One region of the Amycolatopsis sp. NPDC048633 genome, then DNA from elsewhere that is predicted to be linked to it. Evidence: riboswitches for the same ligand, from Rfam matches in the RefSeq annotation. Region 1 holds a riboswitch; the other holds the start of a gene.
What was found. Region 1 has a riboswitch for glycine ahead of gcvP (aminomethyl-transferring glycine dehydrogenase). Riboswitches for the same ligand answer to the same signal wherever they lie in the genome.
Positions count from the first base shown of each region.

Region 2: another riboswitch for glycine. It lies ahead of gcvP (aminomethyl-transferring glycine dehydrogenase); the one in region 1 lies ahead of gcvP (aminomethyl-transferring glycine dehydrogenase).

Region 1 covers NZ_JBEZHS010000047.1:17,757-25,234, reverse strand. Annotated here, with positions in the region: gene AB0C38_RS44850 (glycosyltransferase family 2 protein) at 1-908, opposite strand, end outside; gene AB0C38_RS44845 (NAD-dependent epimerase/dehydratase family protein) at 905-1,858, opposite strand; gene gcvP (aminomethyl-transferring glycine dehydrogenase) at 1,910-4,789, opposite strand; glycine riboswitch at 5,098-5,197, opposite strand; gene AB0C38_RS44835 (MerR family transcriptional regulator) at 5,240-5,818, opposite strand; gene AB0C38_RS44830 (TetR/AcrR family transcriptional regulator) at 6,097-6,729, shown strand; gene trxA (thioredoxin) at 6,726-7,064, opposite strand; gene AB0C38_RS44820 (MerR family transcriptional regulator) at 7,076-7,471, opposite strand.
Region 2 covers NZ_JBEZHS010000039.1:12,282-19,759, forward strand. Annotated here, with positions in the region: gene gcvH (glycine cleavage system protein GcvH) at 1-217, opposite strand, end outside; gene gcvT (glycine cleavage system aminomethyltransferase GcvT) at 230-1,321, opposite strand; gene gcvP (aminomethyl-transferring glycine dehydrogenase) at 1,328-4,159, opposite strand; glycine riboswitch at 4,305-4,398, opposite strand; gene AB0C38_RS41835 (helix-turn-helix transcriptional regulator) at 4,477-5,787, opposite strand; gene AB0C38_RS41840 (hypothetical protein) at 5,860-6,069, shown strand; gene AB0C38_RS41845 (3-oxoacyl-ACP reductase) at 6,066-6,833, opposite strand; gene AB0C38_RS41850 (aldehyde dehydrogenase family protein) at 6,833-7,478, opposite strand, start outside.

The DNA.
Region 1 (7,478 bases):
TCGCCGGGCTGCTCCTTCAGGACGTCGACGGCGAACTCGTGGGCCAGCGCAGCCTTGTCGGCGCCCGGAGGCAGCGGGCCCGGCCAGTTGGGGTCGAGGTCGGCGTGGGTGTAGTTGTCCACGAGCCGGGTCTCGCGCGGCTCGGTCGGGCAGAAGACCCGCAACGTCGCGTCGAGGTGGAGGTTCGGGCAGTCGGCGACGGCGGCGGTGCGGCCGTAGAGCATGTTCCCGGACGGCCCGGTCAGCCCCCATTTGCCGGTCTCCGAGTGCACCCGCACCGAGTACGGCACGAGCACGACGAGCAGGCCCAGGACGCCGGCGCCCGCCCGGCGCCAGCCCAGCCACTGCCGCCACGCGCCCCCGGCGACGACCAGGAACACCAGCAGGGGCAGGGCGACGGAGATCCCGACCAGCCGCGTCAGCACGCCGAAGCCGAGCAGCAGTCCCGCGACGCCGGCGCGCTTCCAGCCCGGGGTGCCCCAGCCGAGCAGCAGCCAGAGGAGCCCGAGCAGCACCGCCTCGAAGACGACCTCGGACATGATGTTCTGCTCGATCTGCAGCTGGTACGCGTCGAGCAGCACGGGCACCGCGGCGAGCGCGCCGGCCCACGGCCGGCCGCCGAGGCGCAGGACCAGCGCGTACACGCCGATCGCGATCAGGATTCCGCCGACGTGCTGCACCGCCGCGACCCAGGCGAGCCCGCCGACCGCGAGCAGCGGGCGCAGCACCAGGTCGTAGCCGATCGGGTCGAGCTGGTCGGCGCGCAGCGCGTGCAGGTTGTCGATGTAGCGGAACGAATCGATGTACAGCAGCGCCGGCCGGTAGGCCAGCCAGGTCAGCACCCGGAGCGTGATCGCCGGGACGAGGAGCAGGAGCAGCAGCCAGTGCCGGTGCAGGAAAGCACTCACGGTGTCGCGTTTGGACGGTCGAGGCCGGAGAAGTACTTCCACGCCGTCGCCAGGCCGTCGGTCAGCGAGACGGACGGCTCGTAGCCGATCGTCTCCGCGCTGGCCGAGACGTCGACGACCACCGCGGGCATCTCCCCCGCCGGCGCCTCGACGTGCTCGACGGGCAGCTCGGCGCCGGTCACCTCGCGCACGGCCTCGACCATCTCCAGCACGGAGACCGAGCGCCCGGCGCCGACGATGGCGCGGCCGGTGTGGCCGCTGCCGAGGGCCAGCAGGAGGGCGCGGACGACGTCGTCGACGTGCACGAGGTCGCGGCGCTGGCGGCCGTCGCCGTAGATCTTGATGCCGGTGCCGGTGAGCGCGGCGCGCATCATGCGCGGCACGAAACTGTCCTTATGGGACATTCCGGGACCGTAGACGTTGGTGAACCGCAACGCACACGTCGTCATGCCGTACGCGCCGGCGTAGCCCGAGAGCAGCATTTCGCACGCCGCCTTGGTGGCGCCGTAGGGCGTCAGCGGCCGCAGCGGCAGGTCCGGGGTGATCGTCGCGGTGCCGACGTTGCCGATCACGGCGTTGGTTGACGCGAGCAGGAACTTCGGCACTTCGCGGCGGCGCGCGAGCTCCAGCAGCTCCTGGGTGACCAGGACGTTATCGGCGAAGGTGTCCTCGGGCAGCTCGACCGACTTCAGCACCGAGGTCAGCGCGGCGAGGTGCACGATCCCGGCGGTCTCACGCGTCACGGCCTCTTCGCGGACGGCGGCGTCGCGGAGGTCGCCGGTCACCACGCGGACGCCGTCGCCGTCGCCGTCGTCCGGGAACGGGACCCGGTCCACGACGGTGACCGGGACGTCCCGGTCGCGAAGGGCGCGCACGACGGCCCGGCCGATGAAGCCGCTGCCGCCGGTCACGACCACGGACGTCCGATCGGGACCGTGCGCACTCGACATGGCGTCAACCTACCTGCCGTCCCTGTGCGGGCCGGGCCCGGCGTACACCCGTCAGGCGAACGCCTCCGGGGGCGGGCACGAGCAGACGAGGTTCCGGTCGCCCGCCGCGCCGTCGATGCGGCGGACCGGCGGCCAGATCTTCGCCGCACCCGTCCCGGCCGGGAACACCGCCGTCTCGCGGCTGTAGGGCCGGTCCCACTCGCCCGCGATGCAGCCCGCCGTGTGCGGAGCCTGCCGCAGCGGCGAGTCCGCCAGGGCCCACTCCCCCGCCGCCACGCGGTCGATCTCCGCGCGGATCGCGATCATCGCGGCGCAGAACCGGTCCAGCTCGGCCAGGTCCTCGCTCTCGGTCGGCTCCACCATGAGCGTGCCCGCGACCGGGAACGACATCGTCGGCGCGTGCAGGCCGTAGTCCGCCAGCCGCTTCGCGACGTCGTCGACCGTCACTCCGGTCGCCTTCGTCAGCGGCCGCAGGTCGAGGACGCACTCGTGCGCGACGAGCCCGTCGTGTCCCGCGTACAGCACCGGGTAGTGCTCCCCGAGCCGCCGCGCGACGTAGTTCGCGTTGGCCACCGCCACGAGCGTCGCCCGGCGCAGGCCGGCCGCACCCATCATCCGGACGTACGCCCACGAGATCGGCAGGATCGACGCGCTGCCCCACGGCGCCGCGCTGACCGGCCCGACCCCGGTCTCCGGACCGGCCGCCGGCTGCAGCGGGTGGTTCGGCAGGAACGGCGCCAGGTGCGCGCGGACCCCGATCGGCCCGATCCCGGGTCCGCCGCCGCCGTGCGGGATGCAGAAGGTCTTGTGCAGGTTGAGGTGCGAGACGTCGGCGCCGAACCGGCCGTACTGGGCGACGCCGATGAGCGCGTTCAGGTTGGCGCCGTCGACGTACACCTGCCCGCCCGCGTCGTGCACCAGCGCGCACACCTCGCCGACGGTGTCTTCGTAGACCCCGTGCGTCGACGGGTAGGTGATCATGATCGCGGCCAGGTCCGCCCGATGGCCGTCCACAGTGGACCGCAGGTGCGCGAGGTCGATGTTGCCGGCGTCGTCGCAGCGGACCACGACCACCCGCATGCCGGCCATCACGGCGCTCGCCGCGTTCGTGCCGTGGGCGCTCGCCGGGATGAGGCAGACGTCGCGCTCGCCCTCGCCGCGTGAACGGTGGTAGGCGCGGATGGCCAGCAGCCCGGCGAACTCGCCCTGGCTGCCCGCGTTGGGCTGCAGGGAAACCGTGTCGTAGCCGGTGATCCGGGCGAGCCAGGCGCCGAGGTCGGCGACCACCTCCAGGAGACCGGCGGCGTCGTCGGCGGGCGCGAACGGGTGCAGCCCGGCGAACTCCGGCCAGGTGACCGGCTCCATCTCGGCGGTGGCGTTGAGCTTCATGGTGCACGAGCCGAGCGGGATCATGCTGCGGTCGAGCGCGACGTCCTGGTCGGCCAGCTGCCGCAGGTACCGCAGCAGCGCGGTTTCCGAGCGGTGGGCGTGGAACACCGGGTGCGCGAGGAAACCGCTGGTGCGCCGCAGCGGCGCCGGGAGCGCGTCCGCGGTGTCCGCGTCGAGGCCGTCCACATCGGACACCGAGACGCCGAACGCCTTCCACACGCAGGAAAGCCGTTCGCGGGTGGTCGTCTCGTCGCAGGCGACGCCGACGTGGTCGTCGTCGACGAGCCGCAGGTTCACGCCGAGGTCGCGGGCCGCCGCGACGACCGCGCCCGCCCGGCCGGGCACCGCCGCGGTGATCGTGTCGAAGAACTCGCCGTGCACGACCTCGACCCCGCCCTCGCAGAGGCCGGCCGCGAGCACGGTCGCCATCCGGTGGGCGCGCAGCGCGATCCCGCGCAGTCCCTCGGGCCCGTGGTACACCGCGTACATCGACGCCATCACCGCCAGCAGGACCTGCGCGGTGCAGATGTTCGACGTCGCCTTCTCGCGGCGGATGTGCTGCTCCCGGGTCTGCAGGGCGAGCCGGTACGCGGGTGCGCCGTCGGCGTCCTTCGAGACGCCGACCAGCCGGCCCGGCAGCTGCCGCTCCAGGCCCTTCCGGACCGCGAGGTAGGCCGCGTGCGGGCCACCGAAGCCGAGCGGGACGCCGAACCGCTGCGTCGACCCGACGGCGACGTCGGCGCCGAGCTCCCCCGGCGGCCGCAGCAGGGTCAGGGCCAGCGGATCGGCCGCGACGATCACCGCCGCGCCGTGCTTCTTCGCGTCGGCGATCGTCAGGTCAAGCTCCCACACCGCACCCGACGCGCCCGGGTAGGACAGCAGGATCCCGAAGAAGTCACCGCCGAGCCCGAGCCCGGTCAGCCCTTGGGACAGGTCTTCGACGACCAGCTCGATGCCGAGGGGCTCGGCCCGGGTCCGGAGCACGGCGAGGGTCTGCGGCAGGGTGTCCCGGTCGACGACGAACCGGTTCGACGCGGACTTCCCGGCCCGGCGCACGAGGGTCATCGCCTCGGCGGCCGCGGTGGCCTCGTCGAGCATCGACGCGTTCGCGACCGGCAGCCCGGTCAGGTCGGCGACCACGGTCTGGAAGTTGAGCAGCGCCTCGAGCCGTCCTTGCGAGATCTCGGGCTGGTAGGGCGTGTAGGCGGTGTACCAGGCGGGGTTCTCGAGCACGTTGCGCCGGATCACGGGCGGGGTGACGGTGTCGTGGTAGCCGAGCCCGATCATCTGGGCCATGGGCCGGTTGCGCTCGGCGAGCGCCCGGAGTTCGGCGAGCGCTTGGGCCTCGGTGGCCGGGGGCGGCAGTTCGAGCGGGCCGGCGGAGGCGCGCAGCGACTCGGGAACGGCACGTTCGGAGAGCTCGTCGAGAGAAGCGACGCCGATGACGTCGAGGATGCGGCGAAGTTCGTCCGGCCCGGGCCCGATGTGCCGCTCGACGAAAGGGATCCCTTGCTCGAGAGAGGCGAGTGACAAGTCCACGATGGCCTCCTCCGAACGGCGGTGTTTCCACCCAGCTAACCGGACCGAAGAACGGAAGGCGACCACGGCCGGGGTCCGGGGGCGGAGCCCGCCGGGCGGGGTGTGGGGGTTGCACCCCCACAAGACACTCCGGAGGGTTCAGGCGAGCGCTCTCCGCGAGCACAGCTCACCCAAACCCGGAGGCCGTACCCTCCCCACTCTGTCCGTACCCGCGAAACGGGCGCCTGAGAGTTTCGCCCGAGGTTGAGCCGGGCTTGCACCGTCGGCGGGGCCATCAGGTTGTGTCCTGACGACCCGCTTTCCAGAGGCGTCTCGTCCGCGCGGTCCAGGGTGCCTGAGAGGTTCCGGGGAGGACTTGCTCCTTCGGCGCCGGACTCGAGGTTGTGGTCCGGACTCTCCCGCGCGGATTCGTCGACCGCAGGGGGGACCTTACTCGCCTCCCCGCAGCGATGATCACCCGGTCTTGCGGGCGTTGCGGCGCTGGGTCAGCTCGTCCGGCCCGTGCTGCTCGACGATCCCGCCGTCGGCGCGTTCGGCCTGGAACTCGTGGATGGTGCCGCTGATCTCCTGCATGGCTCCGCTGACGGCGATGCCGAAGACGCCCTGGCCGCCCTGGAGCAGGTCGACGATCTCCTCCGGCGAGGTGCACTCGTAGACGGTGGTGCCGTCGGAGAACAGCGTCACGCGCGCGAGGTCGCGGACGCCGCGGAGGCGGAGGTGGTCGACCGCGACCCGGATGTTCTGCAGGGAGACCCCGGTGTCCAGCAGCCGCTTGACGACCTTGAGGACCAGGATGTCCTTGAACGAGTACAGCCGCTGCGAGCCGGAGCCGTGTGCCGTGCGGATGCTGGGTGCGACCAGCTTCGTCCGGGCCCAGTAGTCGAGCTGGCGGTAGGTGATCCCCGCGATCTGGCACGCGGCGGGGCCGCGGTAGCCCACCAGCTCGTCGGGCAGTGAGTCGTCGGGGAACAGTTCACCCTGCTCACCAGCCGCGACCTGAACAGGCTGCTTCTCGGAACCAGCCTCGACCACGCAAGCCTCCCTTCGCCCGACCGGACGGCCGGCGAATGACAGCCGGACGGTCCCAGGAGCGGGACCCGCCGGAGATCAACCACCACGACCCGGCCCCAGACCGTGAATCACATCGTGGCGATTTACCTCCTTCGACGGTAAGCGCCAGGAGAACACCGGTCAACGCGACGCGCGGCAAGCCTCAACGGTCGGATGAGCCTTTGAGCCGTTCGCCGTACCCCGGAGGCAGTGGTTCAAACCTCTTGCGCTCTTTTACTCACTCGTGTAATTTTTTACTCATGCAAGTAAACACCGATCTCATGGCCGAGATGGGCCTCAGCGTGACCGAGGCGGCGCGGCGCGCGCAGATCATCGGCGCGACCATCGGCGTCATCGCCGACCTCGGCTACCGGAAAGCCACGTTCGCCAAGATCAAGGAACGCGCCGGGCTCAGCAGCACCCGGATGATCTCGTACCACTTCACCAACAAGGCCGGCCTGATGCAGGCCGTGCTCAGCACGGTGGTCGAGACGAAGAACGAGTTCCTGAAGGAGCGCACCGGCGGCGGGGTCGACCCCGCCGACCGGCCCGGCTACCTGCGGGCGCACATCGAGACGTCGATCGCGTTCCTGCGCTCGTACCCCGAGTGCGTCCGGGTGCTGACGGAGATGGCCGCCAACGCCGACGACGCCGAGGGCTGGATGATGACGAAGATCCTGGTCGACGACATGCGCGTGCACGGCCTGGCCCGCCAGCTCAAGCAGGGCCAGGCGGAAGGACTGTTCGGCGGCTTCACGCCGGAGGTGATGGCGATGTCCGTCGCGCAGGCGATCGACGGGGTCGCCGCGGCCTACGCGGCGGACCCGTCGCTGGACCTCGATCAGTACGGCCGGGAGGTCGCCGACACCTTCGTGAAGGCGACTGCTCCCTAGAGGGCCTGGTCGAGGCGCTCCTCGATCCGGGCCTTCGGGTAGGCCCCGACGATCGTCGTCACCGGCTCGCCGCCCGAGAAGAGGATCATCGTCGGCAGGGACATGACCTGGTACGACCGGGTCGTCTCCGGGTTCTCGTCGGCGTTGACCTTCCGCACGGCGAGCTTCCCGGCCCGCTCGGTGGCCAGCTGGGCCAGCACCGGCCCCACCATCCGGCACGGCCCGCACCAGGTGGCCCAGAACTCGACCAGCACGGGCACGTCACTGCCGAGGACCTCGGCGGCGAACGTCGCGTCGGTGACGTCGGAAACGGCGACAGCGGTCACTTCGGGCATGACAAGCTCCTTCACGGGCGCGGGGCGTCGGGAACGACACAGGGATCGGGTGCCTGCCGGGCGAGGGCACCGGCGAGCTTCGCGGCCAGCTCGCCACGGATTCCGCCGAGCCGCGCCAAGAGCGCGTCGGCCTCTTCGAGCTTGCGGCGGTAGACCTCGATCGAACTCGCGCAGGAATCGCCGGTCTCGTGGCCGCTGCGCAGGCAGTCGACGAACGGGCGGGTCTCGTCGAGGGTCAGGCCGACCGTCTGCAGGGTCTGGATCTCCTCGACCAGCTGCAGGTCGTCCTCGTCGTACTCGCGGTAGCCGTTCGCCGAGCGACGGGCCGGCAGCAGGCCCTGCGCCTCATAAAAACGCAGCGCACGGGTGGTGACACCCGTGCGCTGCGCAAGCTCTCCGATCCGCATACCACCG
Region 2 (7,478 bases), on a different contig from region 1:
AGACCGGCGCGTACAGCTCGCTGACCGACTTGGTCGACTCGACCTCGCCGAACACCTCGCCCGCGGTGATCGCCGAGCCGGCCTCGGGCAGCTGGACGAACACGATGTCACCGAGCGACTCGGCGGCGAAGGCGGTGATGCCGACGGTGGCGACGCCGTCGGCGACGCTCAGCCACTCGTGTTCCTTGGTGTACTTCAGGTTCTCGGGGATGCTCATGGTGAAAGTCCTTTACGCGCGGGAGTAGAAGGGCAGGGCGACGACCTCGACGGGCTCGATCCTGCCCCGGATGTCGACGGAAAGTTCGGTGCCGGGCTCGGCGTACGCCCGATCGACGTACGCCATGGCGATCGGGTAACCCAGCGTGGGCGACAGCGCCCCACTGGTGACCTCGCCGATCTCGGTTCCCTCGGCCAGCAGCTTGTAACCGTGACGCGGAGCGCGACGGCCAGCTCCGCGAAGGCCCACCCGCACTCGCGGAACGTCAGCTTTGGACCGTTCCTCCAGCGCCGCGCGGCCGACGAAGTCGCCCGGCTTCTCGAACTTCACGACACGCCCGAGCCCGGCTTCGAACGGGCTCTGGTCGAGCGTGAGTTCGTTGCCGTACAACGGCATTCCGGCTTCGAGACGCAGCGTGTCGCGGCAGGCGAGTCCGGCCGGGACGAGGCCGTGTGACTCGCCCGCTTCCATGAGCAGCCGCCAGACCGCCGGGGCCTCGTCGGCCGGGACGAACAGCTCGAAGCCGTCCTCGCCGGTGTAGCCGGTGCGGGCGAGGAGGATCTCGTGGCCCTTCACGACCGCCGGGACGCTGGCGTAGTACTTCAGCGCGCCCAGGTCGGCGTCGGTGACGGCGCCGAGGATTTCCACGGCCTTCGGGCCCTGGACGGCGATCAGCGCGGTCGTCTCGGACCGGTCGTCGACCACCGCGTCGAAGCCCGCGACCCGCTCGGCCAGCGCGTCGGCGACGACCTTCGCGTTGCCCGCGTTCGCGACGACCAGGTAGTGCTCGTCGGCGAGCCGGTAGACGACCAGGTCGTCGAGCACGCCGCCGTCGGCGTCGCAGATCATCGTGTAGCGCGCCCGGCCCGGCTTGACCCCGGTGAGGTTGCCGACCAGCGCGAAGTCCAGGACGTCGGCGGCTTGCTTGCCGGTGACGTGGATTTCGGCCATGTGCGAGAGGTCGAACAGCCCGGCCGCCTCGCGGACGGCCTTGTGCTCGGCCAGCTCGCTGGCGTAGCGGACCGGCATGGACCAGCCGGCGAAGTCGGTGAACAGCGCACCGAGTCCCTTGTGGACGCCGTGCAGCGAGGTTTCCTTCGACACTGGGTTTCAGCCTTCGTAAGCGTTGAGGGGCGGGCAGGAGCACACGAGGTTACGGTCACCGCGGGCGCCGTCGATCCGCCGCACCGGCGGCCAGTACTTGTTCTTGCGCGACACCCCGGCCGGGTACACCGCCAGCTCGCGGTCGTAGGGCTTGTCCCACTCGCCGACCAGCGTCTCGGCGGTGTGCGGCGCCCCGCGCAGCGGTGACTCGTCGGCACTCCACTTACCGGAAGCGACCTCGTCGATCTCGGCGCGGATGGCGATCATCGCGGCGACGAACCGGTCGATCTCGCCCAGGTCCTCGGACTCGGTCGGCTCGACCATCAGCGTGCCCGCGACCGGGAACGACATGGTCGGCGCGTGGAAGCCGTAGTCGATGAGCCGCTTCGCGACGTCGTCGACCGTCACGCCGGTCTCCTTGGTGATCTGCCGCAGGTCGAGGATGCACTCGTGCGCGACCAGGCCGTCCTGGCCCGTGTAGAGCACCGGGTAGTGCGGCGCGAGCCGCGAGGCGACGTAGTTCGCGGCCAGCACGGCGACCTTGGTGGCCGCGGTCAGGCCGGGCGCGCCCATCATCCGGACGTAGGCCCACGAGATCGGCAGGATCGACGCCGAGCCGTACGGCGCGCCGCTGATCGGGCCGACACCGGTCGCCGGGCCGGCCTGGTCCAGCAGCGGGTGGTTCGGCAGGTACGGCGCCAGGTGCGCGCGCACCGCGACCGGGCCGACGCCGGGGCCGCCACCGCCGTGCGGGATGCAGAAGGTCTTGTGCAGGTTCAGGTGCGAGACGTCGCCGCCGAACTCGCCCGGCTTGGCCAGGCCCAGCAGGGCGTTGAGGTTCGCGCCGTCGACGTACACCTGGCCGCCGCCGTCGTGGACGATCTTCGCCAGCTCGTCGATCGAGTGCTCGTAGACGCCGTGCGTGGACGGGTAGGTGACCATGATCGCGGCGAGCGTGTCCTGGTGGGCGTCCACCTTGGACCGCAGGTCGGCCAGGTCGACGTTGCCCTCGTCGGTGCACTTCACGACGACCACGCGCATCCCGGCGAGCACCGCCGAAGCGGCGTTGGTGCCGTGCGCCGACGACGGGATCAGGCAGACGTCGCGGGCCTCGTCGCCGTTCGCGCGGTGGTACGCGCGGATGGCCAGCAGCCCGGCCAGCTCGCCCTGGCTGCCCGCGTTCGGCTGCAGCGACACCTGGTCGTAGCCGGTGACCTCGGCCAGCCAGTCCGCGAGCTGCCCCACGAGCGTGTGGTAGCCCTCGGCGTCTTCCGCCGGGGCGAACGGGTGGATGCCGGCGAACTCGCGCCAGCTGATCGGCTCCATCTCGGTGGTGGCGTTGAGCTTCATCGTGCAGGAGCCGAGCGGGATCATGCCGCGGTCGAGCGCGTAGTCCTGGTCGGACAAGCGGCGCAGGTAGCGCAGCATCGCCGTCTCGGAGCGGTGGGTGCCGAAGACCTCGTGGCCCATGAAGCCGCTCTCGCGGGCCAGGCCGTTCGGCAGCGCGACGCCGTCTTGGACGTCGGCCTCGACTCCGAAGGCCTTCAGAACCTTCGCGGTGATAGCGGGCGTGCTGATCTCGTCGAAGGCGACACGCACGTGGTCGGCGTCGACGTGACCGAGGTTGATGCCGGCCTCGCGGGCAGCCGCGTGGACCTCGGCGGCCTGACCCGGGACGCGCGCGACGACGGTGTCGAAGAAGGACTCGTGCACGACCTCGACGCCGGTCTTCCGGAGAGCGTCCGCGAAGCCCGCGGCCAGGCCGTGGACACGCTGGGCGATCCGCTTGAGGCCGTCCGGACCGTGGTAGACCGCGTACATCGCGGCCAGCACGGCGGGCAGGACCTGCGCGGTGCAGATGTTGGACGTCGCCTTCTCGCGGCGGATGTGCTGCTCACGCGTCTGCAGCGCCAGCCGATAGGCGGAGTTGCCGTCGGCGTCGACCGAGACACCGACCAGGCGCCCCGGCAGCGAGCGCTCGAGTCCGGCGCGGACCGACATGAACCCGGCGTGCGGGCCGCCGTAACCGAGCGGGACGCCGAAGCGCTGCGTCGACCCGGCGGCGACGTCGGCGCCGAACTCGCCCGGCGCGGTGATCAGGGTGAGGGCGAGCAGGTCGGCGGCGACGGTGAACAGCGCGCCCGCGGCCTTCGCCGACTCGGAAATCGCGTGGTAGAAGCCGCGGCCGCGCAGCACGCCGGACGCGCCGGGGTACTGGACGACCACGCCGAAGAAGTCGTCCGGCAGGCCGGTGAGCAGGTCGCGGACCTCGACCTCGATGCCCAGCGCCTCGACGCGGGTCCGCACGACGGCGATGGTCTGCGGCAGGCACTCGGCGTCGAGCACGACCTTGTTCGACTTGGACTTGGACGCGCGGCGCATCAGCGTGACGGCTTCGGCGACGGCGGTCGACTCGTCCAGCAGGGACGCGTTCGCGGTGGCCAGGCCGGTGAGATCGGAAACCATGGTCTGGAAGTTGAGCAGCGCTTCGAGCCGGCCCTGGGAGATCTCCGGCTGGTAGGGCGTGTACGCGGTGTACCAAGCCGGGTTCTCGAGGACGTTGCGGCGGATCACGCCGGGGGTGACGGTGTCGGAGTAGCCGAGGCCGATCATCTGCGTCATCGGGCGGTTGTGCGCGGCGAGGGCGCGCAGCTCCGCGGTGGCGTCCTCTTCGGACGCGGCGGGCGGGAGCCGCAGGTCACGGGTGGCGCGGATGGCGGTCGGCACGGCCGCGCCGACGAGGGCGTCCAGGCTTCCGTAGCCGCACTCGGCCAGCATCTTCGCGCGTTCGGCCTCGGACGGGCCGATGTGGCGGGCGTCGAACTGCGTAGAAGTGATGGGAGCTCCTCGGGCCGGGCACACGGGTGCGCTGGGAACTCCCCCTCTGTCATGGCACCTGAGAGTTTCACCGTGCTGCTCGAGTAGACACAGCACGGCTTTCACCTTGGGTGAGGCGCGGGTGCGCCTGCTTTCCAGAGTGGCCTCGCGCGAAGCGGTAGCAGGTACCTGAGAGATTCCGGGGAGTTTGCTCCTTCGGTGCCCCACCGACTTCGTGAGGGCTCTCCCGCCTCGGCTCAACGGCCCGATCTGCAGTTGTGGCGGCTACGGTACCTGCCGCCTCCGAGGTCCGTCTACTTCACCGGGCCAACGCCACATCACTCTTCGAGTCCGCCTCGATCGGCGACCCGCCGCACGACCCGGCCGGCCAGTGCCGGCGGCCGCCGGACCCGGCCCGAGGGCAGGACCAGGCGTTTCAGCGGCCCGCCCAGGGGCACCGGCGGGTGGCCGGCCCCCAGCAGCACCTGCTCGACGATCTGCTCGGCGAGCCACGCCACCGAGTCGTTGAGCCGGTCCAGCGACGGATCGTCGCCGTCGAAGACGTCCTCGTCGTCGAGCGTGACCTCGAAGTACGCGCAGCCCGGTGGTACCCCGGACGACACCGCCTGCTCGATCGCGCGTGCCCCGGCCAAGGGGTCCGCGAACCCGGCTTCGAGCAGCGGCTCGCGGTAAATACGCGCTGCCCGCTCGCGCATGCGGGGGCCGTAGCGGACGACGACCGGGAGCCGTCCGGTCAGGTCGGGCACGGCCAGGCCGTGCAGCAGCATGATCGGCGGCACCGTGTGCACCAGCCGCGGCGCGGGCTCGGCCAGCTCGCGGGCGGTGATCCGGACGCGGTCGGCCATCGCGTCCGGGAGGCCGAAGTAGCGGAAGTCGACGTTGCCGAACCCGAGGCCGTCGGCGACCAGCGACGCCAGCAGCTCGCCGTACCCCCAGATCGGCGACAGCACCACGACCGGCGGCGCGGCGACGACCGGCGACGGCACGGGCGGGCGCGTCGCCTCCTGCTCGGGCACCTGGATCACCAGCCGCGGCGGCTCGTGCCAGTCGTGCACCTCGGCGACCCGCCAGTAGAGCCCGAGCGGCCGCCACAGCTCGCCGAGGACGTCGTGCTCGAGGATCCGGCGCACCTCGGCGTCGTCGTGGGGGAAGTCCCGGGGCGCCACGACGCCGACGTAGTGGTGGTAGGTCACGCGGACCTCGTCACCGCGGGTCGCGGAGCGGATCCGCATCTCCCAGTCGGTCGGCGACGCGGCGATGAGGTTGGCCACCTGCGTGCCGGGCGAGGAGTAGACGAGCGCCGTGGCCTGCCGGAGGAACTGCCCGGCCTGGTCGATGCCCTCGCGCAGCGCCTTCGCGGCCTGCGCGACGTGCACCGGGCTCGCGAGGCTTTCGGGCAGCACGCCGGCGACGCGCAGCAGCTCGGCCTCGCCGAGCCCGGTGACCTCGGCGAGCTCGGCCCAGTGGTCGAAGACGGTCACCTTCGGCGCGTGCCGGTGCTCGATCCAGCTGCGCAGCGTCGACGTCGGGACCCCGATGCGGCGCGCGGCCTCGTCCAGGGAAAGCCCCCGCGCCCGGATGCCGGTCCGGACCGCTTCCGCCCACTCGTCGGCGCGCCAGTGCGTCACCTCACAAAGCTAACGAAACCCGCTAGCTTTGCGCAGGGACAAATCGCCCAGGCCGGCCCGACGCTGGTGACCATGACCACCACCGTGATCGCCCTCATCCTGATCGTCGGCACGCTGACCTTCGCCGCCGGCGCCTTCCTCGCCGCCGAGGTGGCCACCCGCATCCTGCGGCGGCGCGAACGTCAGCTCTCCGAAGAGCGCAAGACCCTCAACGCGGCCTGGAAGTACCTGCGGGAGGTGTACGGCGTGCGGAAACCCGGGGAGAAGAAGACGCGCCGTTAGAGCGGGGTGACGTACGCGCCGGAGATGCCGCCGTCGACCAGGAACTGCGAGGCCGTGATGAAGCTGGCGTCGTCGCTGGCCAGGAAGGCCACCGCCGCCGCGATCTCCTCGGGCTCGGCGAACCGGCCGACCGGTACGTGCACCAGCCGCCGCGCCGCGCGTTCCGGGTCCTTCGCGAACAGCTCCTTGAGCAGCGGCGTGTTCACCGGCCCCGGGCACAGCGCGTTGACCCGGATGTTCTCCCGCGCGAACTGGATGCCCAGCTCGCGGCTCATCGCGAGCACACCGCCCTTGGACGCGGTGTAGGAGATCTGCGACGTCGCCGCGCCCATCACCGCGACGAACGACGCCGTGTTGATGATCGAGCCCTTGCCCTGGCGCTGCATGTGCGGCAGGACGGCCTTGCAGCAGTGGAACACCGACGTCAGGTTGACGCGCTGCACGCGGTCCCATGCTTCGATGCCGGTGGTGAGGATGGAGTCGTCCTCCGGCGGCGAGATGCCGGCGTTGTTGAACGCGACGTCGACCGAGCCGAACTGCTCGACCGTGCTGTGGAACAGGTTCTCGACCTGCTCGGCGTCGGTGACGTCGGTCTGGATGAACGCGCCGCCGACCTCGTCCGCGGCCGCCTTGCCGACGGCCGGCGTCAGGTCCGCGATGACGACCTTCGCGCCTTCGCTCGCCAGCCGGCGGGCCGAGGCGAGCCCGATGCCGCTCGCGCCGCCGGTGATCACCGCGACGCGGCCTTCGAAACGCTGGACCATTACTCCTCCGTGCTGAGAAAGACGTTCTTGGTTTCGGTGAACGCCGCCGCGGCGTCGGGGCCCAGCTCGCGGCCGAGGCCGGACTGCTTGAAGCCGCCGAACGGCGTCCAGTAGCGCACCGAAGAGTGCGAGTTCACCGACAGGTTGCCGGCTTCGACACCACGCGCCACCCGCCACGCGCGGCCGGCGTCGCGGGTCCAGATCGACCCGGACAGGCCGTACTCGGTGGCATTCGCCATCCGGACCGCGTCGGCCTCTTCGGCGAACGGCACGACGGCGACGACCGGGCCGAAGACCTCGTCCGCCGCGGCCGGGTGCCGCAGGTCGGGCGGGGTGAGGACGGTCGGCGGGAACCAGAAGCCGTCGCCTTCCGGCGCGGTGCCGCGGAAGGCGACCGGCGCGTCGTCCGGTACGTAGGAGGCGACCTTCTCGCGGTGCGCGGCGGAGATCAGCGGGCCCATCTCGGTCTTCTCGTCGCCGGGGTCGCCGACGACGACGCCGTGCACCGCGGGTTCGAGCAGCTCCATGAAGCGGTCGTACGCGCTCGCCTGCACCAGGATCAGGGAACGCGCGCAGCAGTCCTGGCCCGCGTTGTCGAAGACGCCGTAGGGCGCGGTCGCCGCGGCCTTTTCCAGGTCGGAGTCG